Regions from separate parts of the Streptomyces sp. 4N124 genome, predicted to be linked through region 2. Evidence: predicted binding sites of a transcription regulator. Region 2 holds the regulator's gene; each other region holds the start of a gene.
What was found. The regulator HspR, encoded in region 2, represses chaperone genes until heat shock. The targets are predictions, from matches to a motif close to TTGAGNNNNNNNNNCTCAA.
Positions count from the first base shown of each region.

Region 1: a site for HspR is predicted at 2,875-2,893, ahead of dnaK (molecular chaperone DnaK). Genes of this name have one in related genera too.
Region 3: a site for HspR is predicted at 2,582-2,600, ahead of lon (endopeptidase La). Genes of this name have one in related genera too.

Region 1 is NZ_JBQQBS010000041.1:59,127-64,015, reverse strand. It holds gene ACTWQO_RS32810 (ATP-binding protein) at 1-265, shown strand, start outside; gene ACTWQO_RS32805 (vWA domain-containing protein) at 480-2,216, shown strand; gene ACTWQO_RS32800 (OsmC family protein) at 2,281-2,709, shown strand; gene dnaK (molecular chaperone DnaK) at 2,940-4,802, shown strand; gene narI (respiratory nitrate reductase subunit gamma) at 4,806-4,889, opposite strand, start outside.
Region 2 is NZ_JBQQBS010000074.1:31,161-36,049, forward strand. It holds gene ACTWQO_RS42930 (PA14 domain-containing protein) at 1-1,654, shown strand, start outside; gene ACTWQO_RS42935 (heat shock protein transcriptional repressor HspR) at 1,735-2,181, opposite strand; gene dnaJ (molecular chaperone DnaJ) at 2,187-3,359, opposite strand; gene grpE (nucleotide exchange factor GrpE) at 3,396-4,040, opposite strand; gene dnaK (molecular chaperone DnaK) at 4,037-4,889, opposite strand, start outside.
Region 3 is NZ_JBQQBS010000005.1:110,001-114,889, forward strand. It holds gene ACTWQO_RS06915 (lysozyme) at 1-72, shown strand, start outside; gene lon (endopeptidase La) at 145-2,559, opposite strand; gene ACTWQO_RS06925 (hypothetical protein) at 2,738-3,400, opposite strand; gene ACTWQO_RS06930 (rhomboid-like protein) at 3,561-4,280, opposite strand; gene ACTWQO_RS06935 (spermidine synthase) at 4,452-4,889, shown strand, end outside.

The DNA of each region.
Region 1 (4,889 bases), on a different contig from region 2:
GGACCGCGACCTGCTCTACTACCTCGCCGAGTCGTTCCGCGGACGGCTGGTCAAGGAGCTGCCGGCCAGCAAGGAGCACCTGTCGGCGAGCGGGCAGCAGATGGCGTACCGCGCCAAGTCGCTGCTCGTGCAGCTCGCCGAGATCTCGGTGGAGGTCGCGCAGAGCGTCATCGCCCCGGACACCGACGGCAATCCTCTGCTGCCGGCCTGGTTCCTGGTCGAGGCGGCCCGCGACATGCCCCGCCTGGTGGAGGCGCGGCAGTGAGCGGAACGTGCGGTGTGAGCGGCCGAGAGAGGGGTGGCCGCGGGGTGGGCCGGCCCTGTGCTGCGCCGCCGCGTAAGCAGCCGTCGCGCAAGCAGCAGCCGCGTAAGCAGCAACTGCGCCAGGAGCCGCTGCGGAAGGGGCCGCCGCTGTGAGCCGCAACCGGGGTTCCAAGCAGCCGAAGAAGGACCTCGCGGCCGAGGCGTTCGCTGAGGGGATGCGGCTGGTGCGGGCCAACCGGGCGCTGGCCGCGGTCGGGTTCAGCACCTGCCGCAAGGAGGACTGCCCGCTCTCGCCCGCCTCCGGGCTCGTCCGCGTCGACTCCGACGGTGTGGTGCACGTCCACCCCACCCGCCGCGCCGACCCCGCCGACTGGGCCTGGGCGATCGCCCACGGCATCATCCACCTCGGCTTCGGCCACGTCCCGGCGAAGGAGGGCCGCCGTACCCAGCCCGACCGGTACGAGCTCGCCGCCCGCTGCGCCGTCGTCAACCGCTTCCTGCTCGGCTTCTCCATCGGCCGCACCCCCGACGCCCTGCCGCCCGCCTACCCCGACGGCGACGAGGAGCAGCTCGCCGCCCGCTGGCGCCGCGACGGCATCCCGGGCGCGTACGAGCACTGCGGCACGGCCGGCGGCGACCCGGACCAGCTCCTGGTGCCGTGGGACACCTGGATGGGCGGCACCCCGAAGAACTGGCAGCTGGACTTCGCGCACGCCCTCACCCGCACCGTGGCCACCGCCATGGACGTGGCCGGTGGGCGCCGCGACTCGATGCGCGGCGCACCCACCCGGCTCCAGCCCTGGGAGCGGGCCCTGAGCTGGTTCGTCTCCTCCTACCCGCTGCTCGGCGGGATCGCGGCCGGCATCACCCTGGTCGCCGACGCCGAACTCGCCCGCGCCCACGGCATCTCCGTCGCCGCCGTCGACGCGGAGGCGGCCGAGATCTACATCAACCCCCTGCGCGAACTCGACGACGAGGAATGGCGGTTCGTCCTCGCCCACGAGATGCTGCACGCCGCCCTGCGCCACGGCGACCGCTGCGGCCCACGCGACCCGTATCTGTTCAACGTCGCCTGCGACTACGTCATCAACGGCTGGCTGACCGAGATGCAGATCGGCACCATGCCCGACGGACTGCTCTTCGACCCCGGCCTCAAGGATCTCTCCGCCGAGGAGGTCTACGACCGCATCGCCGTCGACCTCCGCCGGATGCGCCGTCTGTCGACCCTGCGCGGCAAGGGCGTGGGCGACATCCTCGGCGGACCGCTCGGCAGCCCGCGCGACTATGTCGACCTGGACGAGTTCTACCGCCGGGGCCTGTGCCAGGGCCTCGACCTGCACCGGGGGCAGGGGCGTGGGTTCCTGCCCGGCGGCCTGGTCGAGGAGATCCGCGCGCTGAGCCATCCGCCGCTGCCGTGGGACGCCCAACTGGCCCGCTGGTTCGACGAGTTCGTGCCCCGTCCGGAGCCGGTACGGTCGTACGCCCGGCCCTCGCGCCGCCAGTCCTCCACCCCCGACATCCCGCGCGCGGGACGCTACTTCCCGCCCGAGGAGATCGCCCGCTGCACCTTCGGCGTCGTCCTCGACACCTCCGGCTCCATGGACCGCACGCTGCTCGGCAAGGCGCTCGGTGCCATCGCCTCGTACGCCGAGGCCCGCGACGTACCGGCCGCACGCGTCGTCTTCTGCGACGCGGCCCCGCACGACGCCGGATTCCTGCCGGTCACCGAGATCGCCGGGCGCGTGCGGGTGCGCGGCCGCGGCGGTACGGTCCTCCAGCCCGGCATCGACCTGCTGCACCGGGCGGACGACTTCCCGCCGGGCGCTCCCATGCTGGTGATCACGGACGGCGACTGCGACACGCTCCGGGTGCGGCGCGAGCACGCCTATCTGATTCCCCAGGGCGCCCGACTGCCGTTCACCGCACGTGGGCCGGTGTTTCGCGTGCGGTGAGCCGGAATGTGATCGGATGGGTCCACGGAACCCCGCAACGGGACCCCATGCGAAAGGAAGAACCGTGGCAACCACGCGCTCCGCACACACGGTCTGGGAAGGCAACCTTCTCGAGGGCAACGGCGTCGTCACCTTCGACTCCTCCGGGGCCATCGGCGAGCAGCCGGTCACGTGGGCTTCGCGCGCCCAGGACGCGAACGGCAAGACCAGCCCCGAGGAGCTGATCGCCGCCGCCCACTCCAGCTGCTTCTCCATGGCCTTCTCGAACATGCTCGCCAAGGCCGGTACGCCGCCCACGAAGCTCGTCACCTCGGCGGACGTGTCCTTCCAGCCGGGTGAGGGGATCACCGGGATTCATCTCACGGTCGAGGGCACGGTTCCGGGGATCGACAACGACACGTTCGTCGCCACGGCGGAGGAGGCGAAGGTGGGGTGCCCGGTCAGCCAGGCGCTCACGGGGACGACGATCACGCTGTCGGCGAAACTGGCGTGACGCTCCGCTAGGGGGGCGGGGATGGCGCGGTTCGTTGTCGGCTGCGGCGCCGTCGTGGCTGATCGCGCGGTTCCCCGCGCCCCTTAGGGGCGTTGCTGTGCCGCCCTCTGAAAGTGACCGTATGCTCACTCAGTGACCTGAATGCCTCTCTGGGTACCCGTCCCATTGACAACAGCGCACTCAAGTTTTGTGCTGGAGTGCGGGAGCGGCCCTGGCGGAAGGGGACAGCGATGGCACGTGCGGTCGGAATCGATCTCGGGACCACGAACTCGGTGGTCGCCGTCCTGGAGGGCGGCGAACCCACCGTCGTCGCCAATGCGGAGGGGGCCAGGACCACACCGTCGGTCGTGGCCTTCGCGAAGAACGGCGAGGTGCTCGTCGGTGAGGTGGCCAAACGGCAGGCCGTGACGAACGTGGAGCGCACGGCTCGCTCCGTGAAGCGGCACATGGGCGACGGAAGCTGGCGGTTCCCGGACCAGCGCGACATCGACGGCACCCGCTACCGGGCGCAGGAACTGTCCGCCCGCGTCCTGCAGAAACTGAAGCGGGACGCGGAGTCCTACCTCGGCGAGGACGTCACCGACGCGGTGATCACCGTACCGGCGTACTTCGACGACGCCCAGCGGCAGGCGACCAAGGAAGCCGGGGAGATCGCGGGCCTGAAGGTGCTGCGGATCATCAACGAGCCGACGGCAGCCGCGCTCGCCTACGGCCTCGACCGCGGCGAGGAGCAGACCGTGCTGGTCTTCGACCTCGGCGGCGGCACCTTCGACGTGTCGCTGCTGGAGATCGGTGACGGCGTCATCGAGGTCAAGGCCACCAACGGCGACACACACCTCGGCGGCGACGACTGGGACCAGCGGGTCATGGAGTACCTGGTCAAGCGGTTCAAGGGGTCGTACGGCATCGACCTCGGCAACGACAAGATGGCGCTGCAACGGCTGCGCGAGGGTGCCGAGAAGGCCAAGATCGAGCTGTCGTCGTCCACCGAGACCACGATCAACCTCCCCTACATCACCGCCTCCGCCGAGGGGCCGCTCCACCTCGACGAGAAGCTGACCCGTGCCCAGTTCCAGGAGCTGACCGCCGATCTCCTCGACCGCTGCAAGACCCCCTTCCACCAGGCGGTCAAGGACGCCGGCATCAAGCTCTCCGCGGTCGACCATGTGATCCTCGTCGGCGGCTCGACCCGGATGCCGGCGGTGACCGAACTGGTCAAGGAGCTGACCGGCAAGGACCCGCACAAGGGCGTCAACCCGGACGAGGTCGTGGCCGTCGGCGCCGCCCTCCAGGCCGGTGTCATCCGCGGCGACGTCAAGGACGTCCTGCTGCTCGACGTCACCCCGCTGTCCCTGGGCATCGAGACCAAGGGCGGCATCATGACCAAGCTCATCGAGCGCAACACCACGATCCCGACCCGGCGTTCGGAGATCTTCACCACCGCCACCGACAACCAGCCCTCGGTCGGCATCCAGGTCTACCAGGGCGAACGCGAGATCGCCGCCTACAACAAGAAGCTCGGCGTCTTCGACCTCACCGGACTGCCGCCCGCCCCGCGCGGGGTCCCGCAGATCGAGGTCGCGTTCGACATCGACGCCAACGGGATCATGCACGTCTCCGCCAAGGACCTCGCCACCGGCCGCGAGCAGAAGATGACCGTCACCGGCGGCTCGGCCCTCCCCAAGGACGACATCGACCGCATGATGCGCGAGGCCGAGCAGTACGCGGAGGAGGACCGCAACCGCCGCGAGGCCGCGGAGACCCGCAACCAGGCCGAGCAACTCGTCTACCAGACCGAGAAGTTCCTGCGGGAGAACGAGGACAAGGTCCCCGCCGACACCAAGTCGGAGGTCGAGTCCGCGATCACCGAACTCAAGGAACTCCTGGAGCGCAACGCCGAGACCAACGAACTGCGCACCGGCGTCGAGAAACTCGCCTCCGTCAGCCAGAAGATGGGCCAGGCCATGTACGCCCAGGCCCAGCAGACACCGACGGAGGACGCCGGTCAGCAGACCTCGCCGCAGGACGAGGAAGGCGTGGTGGACGCGGAGATCGTCGACGACGACCGGGACCAGAAGGGCGGCGCTGCGTAGCCCTCAGAACCCCGCCCGCTCCCAGCCCCGTCGCTCCGGACGTGGGCCCAGCTGCTTCGGGTCGCGGCTGCGGTAAACGATGTACGG
Region 2 (4,889 bases):
CTCCGACCAGGCAGTCGTCACCGTGGACCGGACCCCGCCCGCCGCGCCGTTCGTCGAGTGGGACGCCTGCCCCGTCGACCAGCCCTACGCGGCGCCGCAGCTCGTCACCACCTCGGCGAACGCGGCCGACATCGCGTGGTACGAGATGCAGCGGCTCGACCCCGCCACCGGCACCTGGTCCACCGTCTACACCGGTGCCAAGGGCGCGATCTGCGACACCGGGTACCCGGCCGACGGCAGCAAGGTCACTTATCGGGGCCGAGCGCGCGACGCCGCCGGCAACTGGTCCGCCTACTCGGCCGCCACCACGTTCACCACGGCCGACCTGACGCCCCCGGCACCTGTGACCGACGTGCGCGTGACGTACCGGTCGGGCGTCCCGCATCTGTTGTGGTCCGCCGTCGACGGGGCCGCCTCCTACCAGGTCGTCCAGTACGACCCCGCGACCGGCGGCTGGAGCGACGCGCTGCCCGGCGGGGGCACCACCGCGCAGACCGACGTCGTGCCGCGCCAGCTGGCCGCGGTCTTCGACAGTTACCGGTACGCGGTGCGCTCGCTGGACGCGCAGGGCAACGCCGCCGCTCCGGTGGAGGTCACCCTGACGATGGCCGACCGGCCCGAGGCGATCCCCGCGTACGAGACCACCGCGAGCCGGTTCGAGGAGGGGGTGATGATCGAGTGGGAGAGCGTCGATCCGTGGACCTTCGACGGAGGCAAGTACCTCTCGTACGAGATCGTCCGCACCGACCCGGCGACCGGCGAGAGGACCACCGTGGACCTGTGCAAGCCGAACGAACTGTTCAACGACACGATGGAGCCCCCGTCGGTGTCCTGGTCGTGGGTCACCGGTGCGAACGTCCCCGCGTACGCCGGCAGCAAGCTGCTCCGCGGCACCTGTTGGGATGTCTCGGGCGCCTCCGAGACGACGTACGACTACCGGATCGTGACCGTCGACACCTACGGGCACGAGTCGCAGCCCGGCCCGGCCGCCACGGCGACCTTCCCGGACACACAGCGCCCGGCCCCGGTCGAGAACCTGACCGCGGAGGTGATTCCGCTCGGCGTCCGGCTGACCTGGACGCCTCCGGCCGACGACGACGTCACGGGCTACCGCGTGTGGCAGGGCGTCACCGACCCGGAGACCGGCGAGACGGCCTGGAAGGAGAACTGCTGGACCGGCGACTCCCTGGCCGCCACCGAGATCCTCTGCCCGACGGTCCCCGACGGAGCCGCCCACGTCTACAAGGTGGCCGCCACGGACGGCTCCGGCCTGATCGACTCGTACGCCGGCCCCGAGGCCTTCCACCCCGCCGAGGTCTCGGTCACCCTGCCCGACACCCGGCCGCCGGGCTGGACCGGCACCACCGTGTACGAGGACCAGTACCCGGAGCTCTACGTCCGCTGCGGCGAGACGATCTACGACCCGCCATGCAGTGACTTCACGGACTACCGCTGGGAGAAGTGGGACGCGGTCACCGGCACCTGGACCCTGTTCGCCACCGGCGAGGTCCACGACCCGAAGTTCCACCTGGACGAGACGGTGCACGAGGACCGGCTCGGGCTGTACTACTACCGGGCCGTGTACACCGACCCGGCGGGCAACGAGGAGATCCGGGAGCAGGAGGCCTACGGCATCTGGGACGACTGGCTCTGACGGGGACCGGCTCTGACCGCGCGTGAGCAACGCGAAGGGGCCCGGAGGTTCAGCCTCCGGGCCCCTTTCGCAGAGGTAGGTCAGTCCTGCTGCCGCTTCGGCCGCCACACCACCAGCGCGCTCGTCTGCTGTACCTCCTGGTACGGCACCAGATCGCGGCGGTACGACGCGTGCACCGCCGCCTCGCGCTGCTGCATCGCCGCCGCCGCGCCGTCCAGGGCCGCCTGGAGTTCCGCGACGCGGGACTGCAGGGCGGCGACCTGGTTCTCGAGTTCGATGATGCGCTTGATGCCGGCGAGGTTGATGCCCTCGTCCTGCGACAACTGCTGCACGGTGCGGAGCAGTTCGATGTCGCGGGCCGAGTAGCGGCGGCCCCGGCCGGCGGTGCGGTCCGGGGAGACCAGGCCCAGGCGGTCGTACTGACGCAGCGTCTGCGGGTGCAGGCCGGACAGCTGGGCCGCCACCGAGATGACGTAGACCGGGGTCTCCTCGGTCAGTTCATACGGGTTGCGTCGACGGCCGTCCATCTCCATCAAGCTCCCTTCGCGGCCTGGAACAGCTCCGCCCGCGGATCCTCACCCGCGGTCGCCTCGCGATACGCCTCAAGCGCGTCACGAGCCTTCCCCGTCAGGTCCTTCGGAACACTCACCTCGACGGTGACCAACAGGTCGCCGCGGGTGCCGTCCTTGCGGACCGCGCCCTTGCCCCGCGCCCGCATGGTGCGGCCGTTGGGCGTGCCCGGCGGCAGTTTCAGGGTGACGGGAGGGCCGCCCAGCGTCGGGACCCGGACCTCTCCACCCAGCGCCGCCTCGGTGAACGTCACCGGGACGGTGACGGTGAGGTTGTCGTCCCTGCGGCCGAACACCGGGTGGGCGTCGACATGGACGACCACGTACAAGTCGCCTGCCGGGCCGCCCCGTTCACCGGGTGCGCCCTTGCCGCGCAGGCGGATGCGCTGGCCGTCCGACACCCCGGCCGGAATACGGACCTGCATGGTGCGCGACGACTTGGCCCGGCCGCTGCCCTTGCAGACCTCGCAGGGGTTCTCCGCGATCAGGCCGCGGCCCTTGCAGTCCGGGCAGGGGTCGGTGAGCGAGAAGCCGCCGCCCGAACCCCGGGCCACCTGGCCGGTGCCCACGCAGGTCGGACAGACCCGCGGGTTGCCGTTCGCGTCGCCGGTGCCCGAGCAGGCCTTGCAGGGGGACTGCGAGGACATCCGCAGCGGGACCGTCGCGCCCTCGATCGCCTCGGTGAAGCTGAGGGTGACCTCGGACTCGATGTCCTGGCCGCGTCGCGGCTGGGTGCGCGTGGTGGCGCCGCCCCGGTTGAACAGGCCCCCGAAGACATCACCGATGCCGCCGCCGAAGCTTCCGGAACCCCCGCCCTGGGGGGCGCCTCCGAAGAGGTCGCCCAGGTCGAAGTTGAAGTTGCCGCCGCCCGCGCCCGGCCCCGGGCGGAATCCGCCGTTGCCGAAGAGGGTGCGTGCCTCGTCGTATTCCTTGCGCTTCTTGGGGTCGCCGAGTATGTCGTTCGCCTCGGAGATCTCCTTGAAGCGCTCCTCGGCCTTGGCGTTGCCCTTGTTGGCGTCCGGGTGGTACTCGCGGGCGAGCTTCCGGTACGCCTTCTTGATCTCGGCCTCGGTGGCGTCCTTGGGGACGCCGAGGACCTTGTAGTAGTCCTTCTCGATGAAGTCCTTGGTGCTCATCCTCGACGTCCCTCCTCTCTCGTCGTCAGTTCAACGTCAGCCCTCGTCCGGGCCACCGTTCTCCTTGTCGTCGCCGGCCTCGGCCTCTTCGGCCTTGATTGTCTGCGCGCCCGGCTGCGGCTCGGCGACCGCCACCCGCGCGGGGCGGATGGTGCGCTCGCCGATGCGATACCCCGGCTGGAGGATCGCGACGCAGGTCGTCTCGGTGACGTCCGGCGCGTAGGAGTGCATCAGCGCCTCGTGGATCGTCGGGTCGAAGGGCTCGCCCTCCTTGCCGAACTGCTGCAGTCCCATCTTCGCCGCGACGGTCTCCAGCGACTCCCCGACGGACTTGAATCCGCCGACGAACTCGCCGTGGTCCCGGGCGCGGCCGATGTCGTCGAGCACGGGCAGGAGCTCGGTCAGGAGGTTCGCGATGGCGATCTCCTTGACCGCGATCCGGTCGCGCTCGACCCGGCGGCGGTAGTTCGCGAACTCGGCCTGGAGCCGCTGGAGGTCCGCCGTGCGCTCACTGAGCGCCGTACGCGTCTGGTCCAGCTGGGCCAGCAGGCCCGCTTCTGCGTTCACGTCCCCGGCCGGGGCCGCTCCCTCTTCGGGAGCGGCCTGCGGCTCGGCGTCGTCGGGGGTCGCGCCGGAGGGGACGTCGGGCTTCTCGTCGAAGCCCGGGGTCTCCTCGGTCACGCCGCACCGTCCTTGCGCTCGTCGTCCACGATCTCGGCGTCCACGACGTCGTCGTCCGCCTTGGCGCCGCCGTCGGTGGCACCCTCCGGGCCGCCCGTGGCCTGCGCGGCCTGGGCGTCGGCGTACATGGCCTGGCCGAGCTTCTGGGAGACGGCCGCGACCTTCTCGGTGGCCGTGCGGATGACGGCGGTGTCCTCGCCCTTGAGGGCTACCTTCAGCTCCTCGACGGAGGCCTCGACCTCGGTCTTGATCTCACCGGGGACCTTGTCCTCGTTGTCCTTGAGGAACTTCTCCGTCTGGTAGACGAGCTGCTCGCCCTGGTTGCGGGACTCGGCGGCCTCGCGGCGGGCGTGGTCCTCCTCCGCGTACTTCTCGGCCTCCTGGCGCATCCGGTCGACCTCGTCCTTCGGCAGCGAGGAGCCGCCGGTGACGGTCATCTTCTGCTCCTTGCCGGTGCCGAGGTCCTTGGCCGTGACGTGCATGATGCCGTTGGCGTCGATGTCGAAGGCGACCTCGATCTGCGGGACACCGCGCGGGGCCGGCGGCAGGCCCGTGAGCTCGAACATCCCGAGCTTCTTGTTGTACGCCGCGATCTCGCGCTCGCCCTGGTAGACCTGGATCTGCACGGACGGCTGGTTGTCCTCGGCCGTCGTGAAGATCTCGGAGCGCTTCGTCGGGATCGTGGTGTTGCGCTCGATCAGCTTGGTCATGATGCCGCCCTTGGTCTCGATACCGAGGGACAGCGGGGTCACGTCGAGGAGCAGGACGTCCTTGACCTCACCCTTGAGGACACCGGCCTGCAGGGCGGCGCCGATGGCGACGACCTCGTCCGGGTTGACGCCCTTGTTG
Region 3 (4,889 bases), on a different contig from region 2:
GGGCCGACGGTCGGGGACCACAACAAGTTCAACGGGGCGCTGGACCGGGTGGTCGCGCTGGCCAACGGCTGACGTTCCCGCCGTACGGCGAAGGCCCGGGCCTCCCTCACAGGGACCCGGGCCTTGCCTGTCCGGTCGCGCCCGTCACGCCGCGACCGGAACCTCCGGGGCCGCGTCGCTCGTGGCCGGCGACAGGGCCAGTTCCAGGACCTGGCGGACGTCGGTGACGGTGTGGACGTCCAGCTTGTCCAGCACCTCGGCGGGGACGTCGTCCAGGTCGGGCTCGTTGCGCTTGGGGATGACGACGGTGGTGACGCCCGCGCGGTGGGCCGCGAGGAGCTTCTGCTTCACGCCGCCGATCGGGAGGACCCGGCCGGTCAGCGAGACCTCGCCGGTCATCGCCACGTCCGTGCGGACCAGGCGGCCGGAGAGCAGGGACGCGAGGGCGGTCGTCATCGTGACACCCGCGCTCGGGCCGTCCTTCGGCACCGCGCCCGCCGGGAAGTGGATGTGCACGCCCCGGTCCTTCAGGTCGGCCACCGGCAGCTCCAGTTCGGCGCCGTGCGAGCGCAGGAAGGACAGGGCGATCTGCGCGCTCTCCTTCATCACGTCACCCAGTTGGCCGGTCAGCGTCAGGCCCGCCGCGCCCGTCTCCGGGTCGGCCAGCGACGCCTCGACGAACAGGACGTCACCGCCCGCGCCGGTCACCGCGAGGCCGGTGGCGACACCGGGGACCGCCGTACGGCGCTCCGCCGGGTCCTGCGCGGACTCGGGCACGTGGTGCGGCCGGCCGATCAGGCCACGGAGGTCACCGTCGCCGACGGTGAACGGCAGCTTCCGCTCGCCGAGTTCGTGCTCCGCCGCGACCTTGCGCAGCAGCCGTGCGATGGAGCGCTCCAGGTTGCGGACGCCCGCCTCGCGCGTGTACTCGCCGGCGAGCTTGCGCAGCGCGCTCTCGTCGATGACGACCTCGTCCGTGTTCAGGCCGGCCCGCTCCAGCTGGCGCGGGAGCAGGTGGTCGCGGGCGATGACGATCTTCTCGTCCTCGGTGTAGCCGTCGAGGCGGACCAGCTCCATACGGTCGAGCAGGGCCTCCGGGATGGCCTCCAGGACGTTCGCCGTGGCGAGGAAGACGACATCGCTCAGGTCGAGTTCGACCTCCAGGTAGTGGTCGCGGAACGTGTGGTTCTGCGCCGGGTCCAGGACCTCGAGCAGGGCCGCCGCCGGGTCGCCCCGGAAGTCCGAGCCCACCTTGTCGATCTCGTCGAGCAGGACGACCGGGTTCATCGACCCGGCCTCCTTGACGGCGCGGACGATACGGCCGGGCAGCGCGCCGACATACGTACGCCGGTGGCCGCGGATCTCGGCCTCGTCGCGGACGCCGCCGAGGGCGACGCGGACGAACTTGCGGCCCATGGCGTGCGCGACCGACTCGGCGACCGAGGTCTTGCCGACGCCGGGCGGGCCGACGAGGGCCAGTACGGCACCGCCGCGCCGCCCGCCGATGACACCGAGGCCGCGCTCGCTGCGCCGCTTGCGCACCGCCAGGTACTCGGTGATCCGCTCCTTCACGTCCTCCAGGCCCGCGTGCTCGGCGTCGAGGATCTCCTTCGCGCCCTGGATGTCGTACGCGTCCTCCGTCCGTTCGTTCCACGGCAGTTCGAGGACGGTGTCGAGCCAGGTGCGGATCCAGGAGCCCTCCGGGGACTGGTCGCTGGACCGCTCCAGCTTGTCGACCTCCTTGAGCGCGGCCTCGCGGACCTTCTCGGGGAGGTCGGCGGCTTCGACGCGGGCGCGGTAGTCGTCGGACTCCTCGCCGTCCTTCTCGCCGTTCAGCTCGCGCAGTTCCTTGCGTACGGCTTCCAGCTGACGGCGGAGCAGGAACTCGCGCTGCTGCTTGTCGACGCCCTCCTGGACATCCTTGGCGATGGTCTCGGCGACGTCCTGCTCGGCGAGGTGGTCGCGCAGCTGCTGGGTGGCGAGCTTGAGGCGGGCGACGGGGTCGCCGGTCTCCAGCAGCTCGATCTTCTGGTCGGTGGTGAGGAAGGGCGAGTAGCCGGAGTTGTCGGCGAGCGCGGAGACGTCGTCGATGGCCTGCACGCGGTCCACGACCTGCCAGGCGCCGCGCCGGCGCAGCCAGGCGGTGGCGAGGGCCTTGTACTCCTTGACCAGTTCGGTGACGTGGCCCGGCAGCGGCTCGGGCACGCTCTCGTCGACCCTGGTCGCCTCTACCCACAGCGCCGCGCCCGGCCCGGTGGTCCCGGCCCCGATCTGCACGCGCCCGCGCCCCCGGATGAGGGCACCCGGGTCACCGTCGGCGAGCCGGCCGACCTGCTCGATGGTGCCGAGCACACCCGTGCCCGCGTACGTCCCGTCGATGCGCGGCACCAGCAGCACCTTCGGCTTCCCCGGCTCCGACCGCGCGGCGACCTGGGCGGCCTCCACCGCGGCCCGTACATCGGTGTCGTTCAGGTCCAGCGGCACCACCATCCCGGGCAGCACGACCTCGTCGTCGAGCGGCAGCACGGGCAGGGTGAGCGGTGAGGACGTCGAAGCCATGATCTCCCCTTCGGCAGTCAAGTTGAGCTATGCCGACTCAATGCTCGTGAGCCTCCGAATGTTCCCCGGCGCCTGTTCGCTGTCAGCGATCGAAGTGACGGTGCTGGTGAAGGCGTTGGGGCGGGCGGGAAAGTGGGCCATACGGGGAAGCGCCGCGGGAGCCTGCGCATTCCCGGTGCTACTCCGGCTGAGGCTCGGACGTCGGCCTCGGATGCACGGCCCGGGCACCGCCCGGTTCGGCCAGCGCCTCACGGAGGAACGGCACGATGCCGCGCTCCAGCAGGGCCTCGCGCCAGGCCTCTCTGGCGCTGGCCACCCTGTCGGTCGGCTCGCCGGAGGGGCTGGCCGCGGACGAGCGGCCGTTGCGCAGGGCGGTGATCAGCAGCCCGACGGCGGCGACGAGGATCGCGACCGCGGCCATCGCGCCGAAGACCCAGCCGGTGGTCAGCAGGGTCCGGGCAGCGCTCGACGTGGGTTCGAGCGCCTTCAGGGTGTACCCGACGATCAGGAGGACGGCCGCGGCGGTGGCGGCGAGGACGGGGGCCAGGACCGCGGCGACGGCGACGACGCCCGCGCCGGTGCTCTCGGAGGCCGAGTCCGCCCCGGCGGGTCGGCGCACTTCCTCACGGATGCGGACGTAGTCCTGATACTCGGTGACCGCCGCTGCCGTGATGAGTGCGGAGGCGCTGAGCGCCATGGTGCGCAGCTGTTCGGAGTTGAGCCGCTGTCCGACGGCGGTGAGTTCCGGGCGGTGCGGGGCAGAGCGCAGCACCTCGTCGAGGATCTGCTCGAAGTCCCGGCGGTCTTCCGCCGCGAAGGGGCCGCCAATCTGCACGTCCACGAGCCTAGGACGACCGTGGGGAGCGAGGAAGACGCTTCCGTAAATAGCCTGCAGGGGGCGACGCGCCCCAAAGGGGCGCGGGGCTGTATCAATATGCGGCTCCGCCGCGTGGGCGCGACCAGCCACCAGGGTGCCGCAGACGACCAACATCCCAGCCCACCTAGGGCGGAGCGCCCCGCACTATCGGCCACATCCCGATCCCGATCCCCAGCGCGATCAGATGCCCCCAATTGGACATCGGATCCAGAAACGCGATCAGGTCCTCCACGAGCACCCAGCCGAACAGACCCAGCAGCGGCCACCGCAGCCACGGTGACAGCAGGCCCGCCAGCGCGCCGATCGAGGCCGCGACGCCGAAGCTGATGCCGTAGTCGAGGCGATGGAGCGAGGTGTCGGGCAGATGGCCCGCCAGTACCGCGAGGCCGATGGGGACTTCGGTCGCGAGGGTGGCCAGCACATGCCCGGCCAGGAACACGACGGCCGTGCGCGCGCCGCCGATCCGCCGTTCCAGGGCGGTGAGGACGAGCAGGAAGGCCACCGCGAACGGCGACAGCATCCCGCCCGCGACCCACAGCGCGCTGGCCAGCAGCACGAACACGGGTGTGGCAACGAGGTGTGCCACGTCCGTGCTGGAGCCCTGGACGAGGGTGTGGACGACGGCCGGGTCGGCGTACTCCATGATCAGCGAGGTGCCCGCCAGCACGGCCGCGTAGGTGAAGGTGAAGGGGGTGCCCGTGGGGGTGGGCAGCAGGCGCCATGGACGGGGGGCGCGCTTGCGAGGGGGCGCCGGCACGGGTCCCCGTTGCCGCGGCATCCCGTTCAGCAGCCCGGAGACCTCGGGAAGGGCGTCAGGAGACGTCGTCGGCGCGATCCGTTCCACCGTGCGGCGCTCCTTCCGTTGCGCCCCCACCCTCTGCGCCCTCGTGAGCGGCTGTCTGTGACCGACGCCACCTCGCAGCCGATTCACACCCAACTCTCAGACGACACCGGCACCCCGTGCTCTCTCCGCGATTCCGTCAACAATCCGTCAGAGAAGTGCCACGATGGGTCGATGCCCACTGCATACGACATGCCCGAAGTCCTGGACCGTCGTGAGGGCCCGCACGGAGAGGTCGTCCTGCGCCGCCACGGCGAACTGCTGCAGATCATCGCGAACGGCTGCTTCCTCATGGACACCTCCGGCGGCCGCTCGGAACGGTGGCTCGTCGACGTCGCACTCGATGCCCTGGACGCCCGCGAGCGGCCGAACGTGCTGATCGGAGGCCTGGGCGTCGGCTTCTCGCTCGCACATGCCGCGGAGAACCGGCGTTGGGGCCGCATTACCGTCGTCGAACGCGAACCGGCCATCATCGACTGGCACCGCGAAGGTCCACTGTCCGAACTGTCCGCAAAGGCCCTCTCGGATCCCCGCACGGAGATCGTCGAAAGTGATCTGATCTCTTACGTCAATGAGATTTCCGACACGTACGACGCCCTGTGCCTCGACATC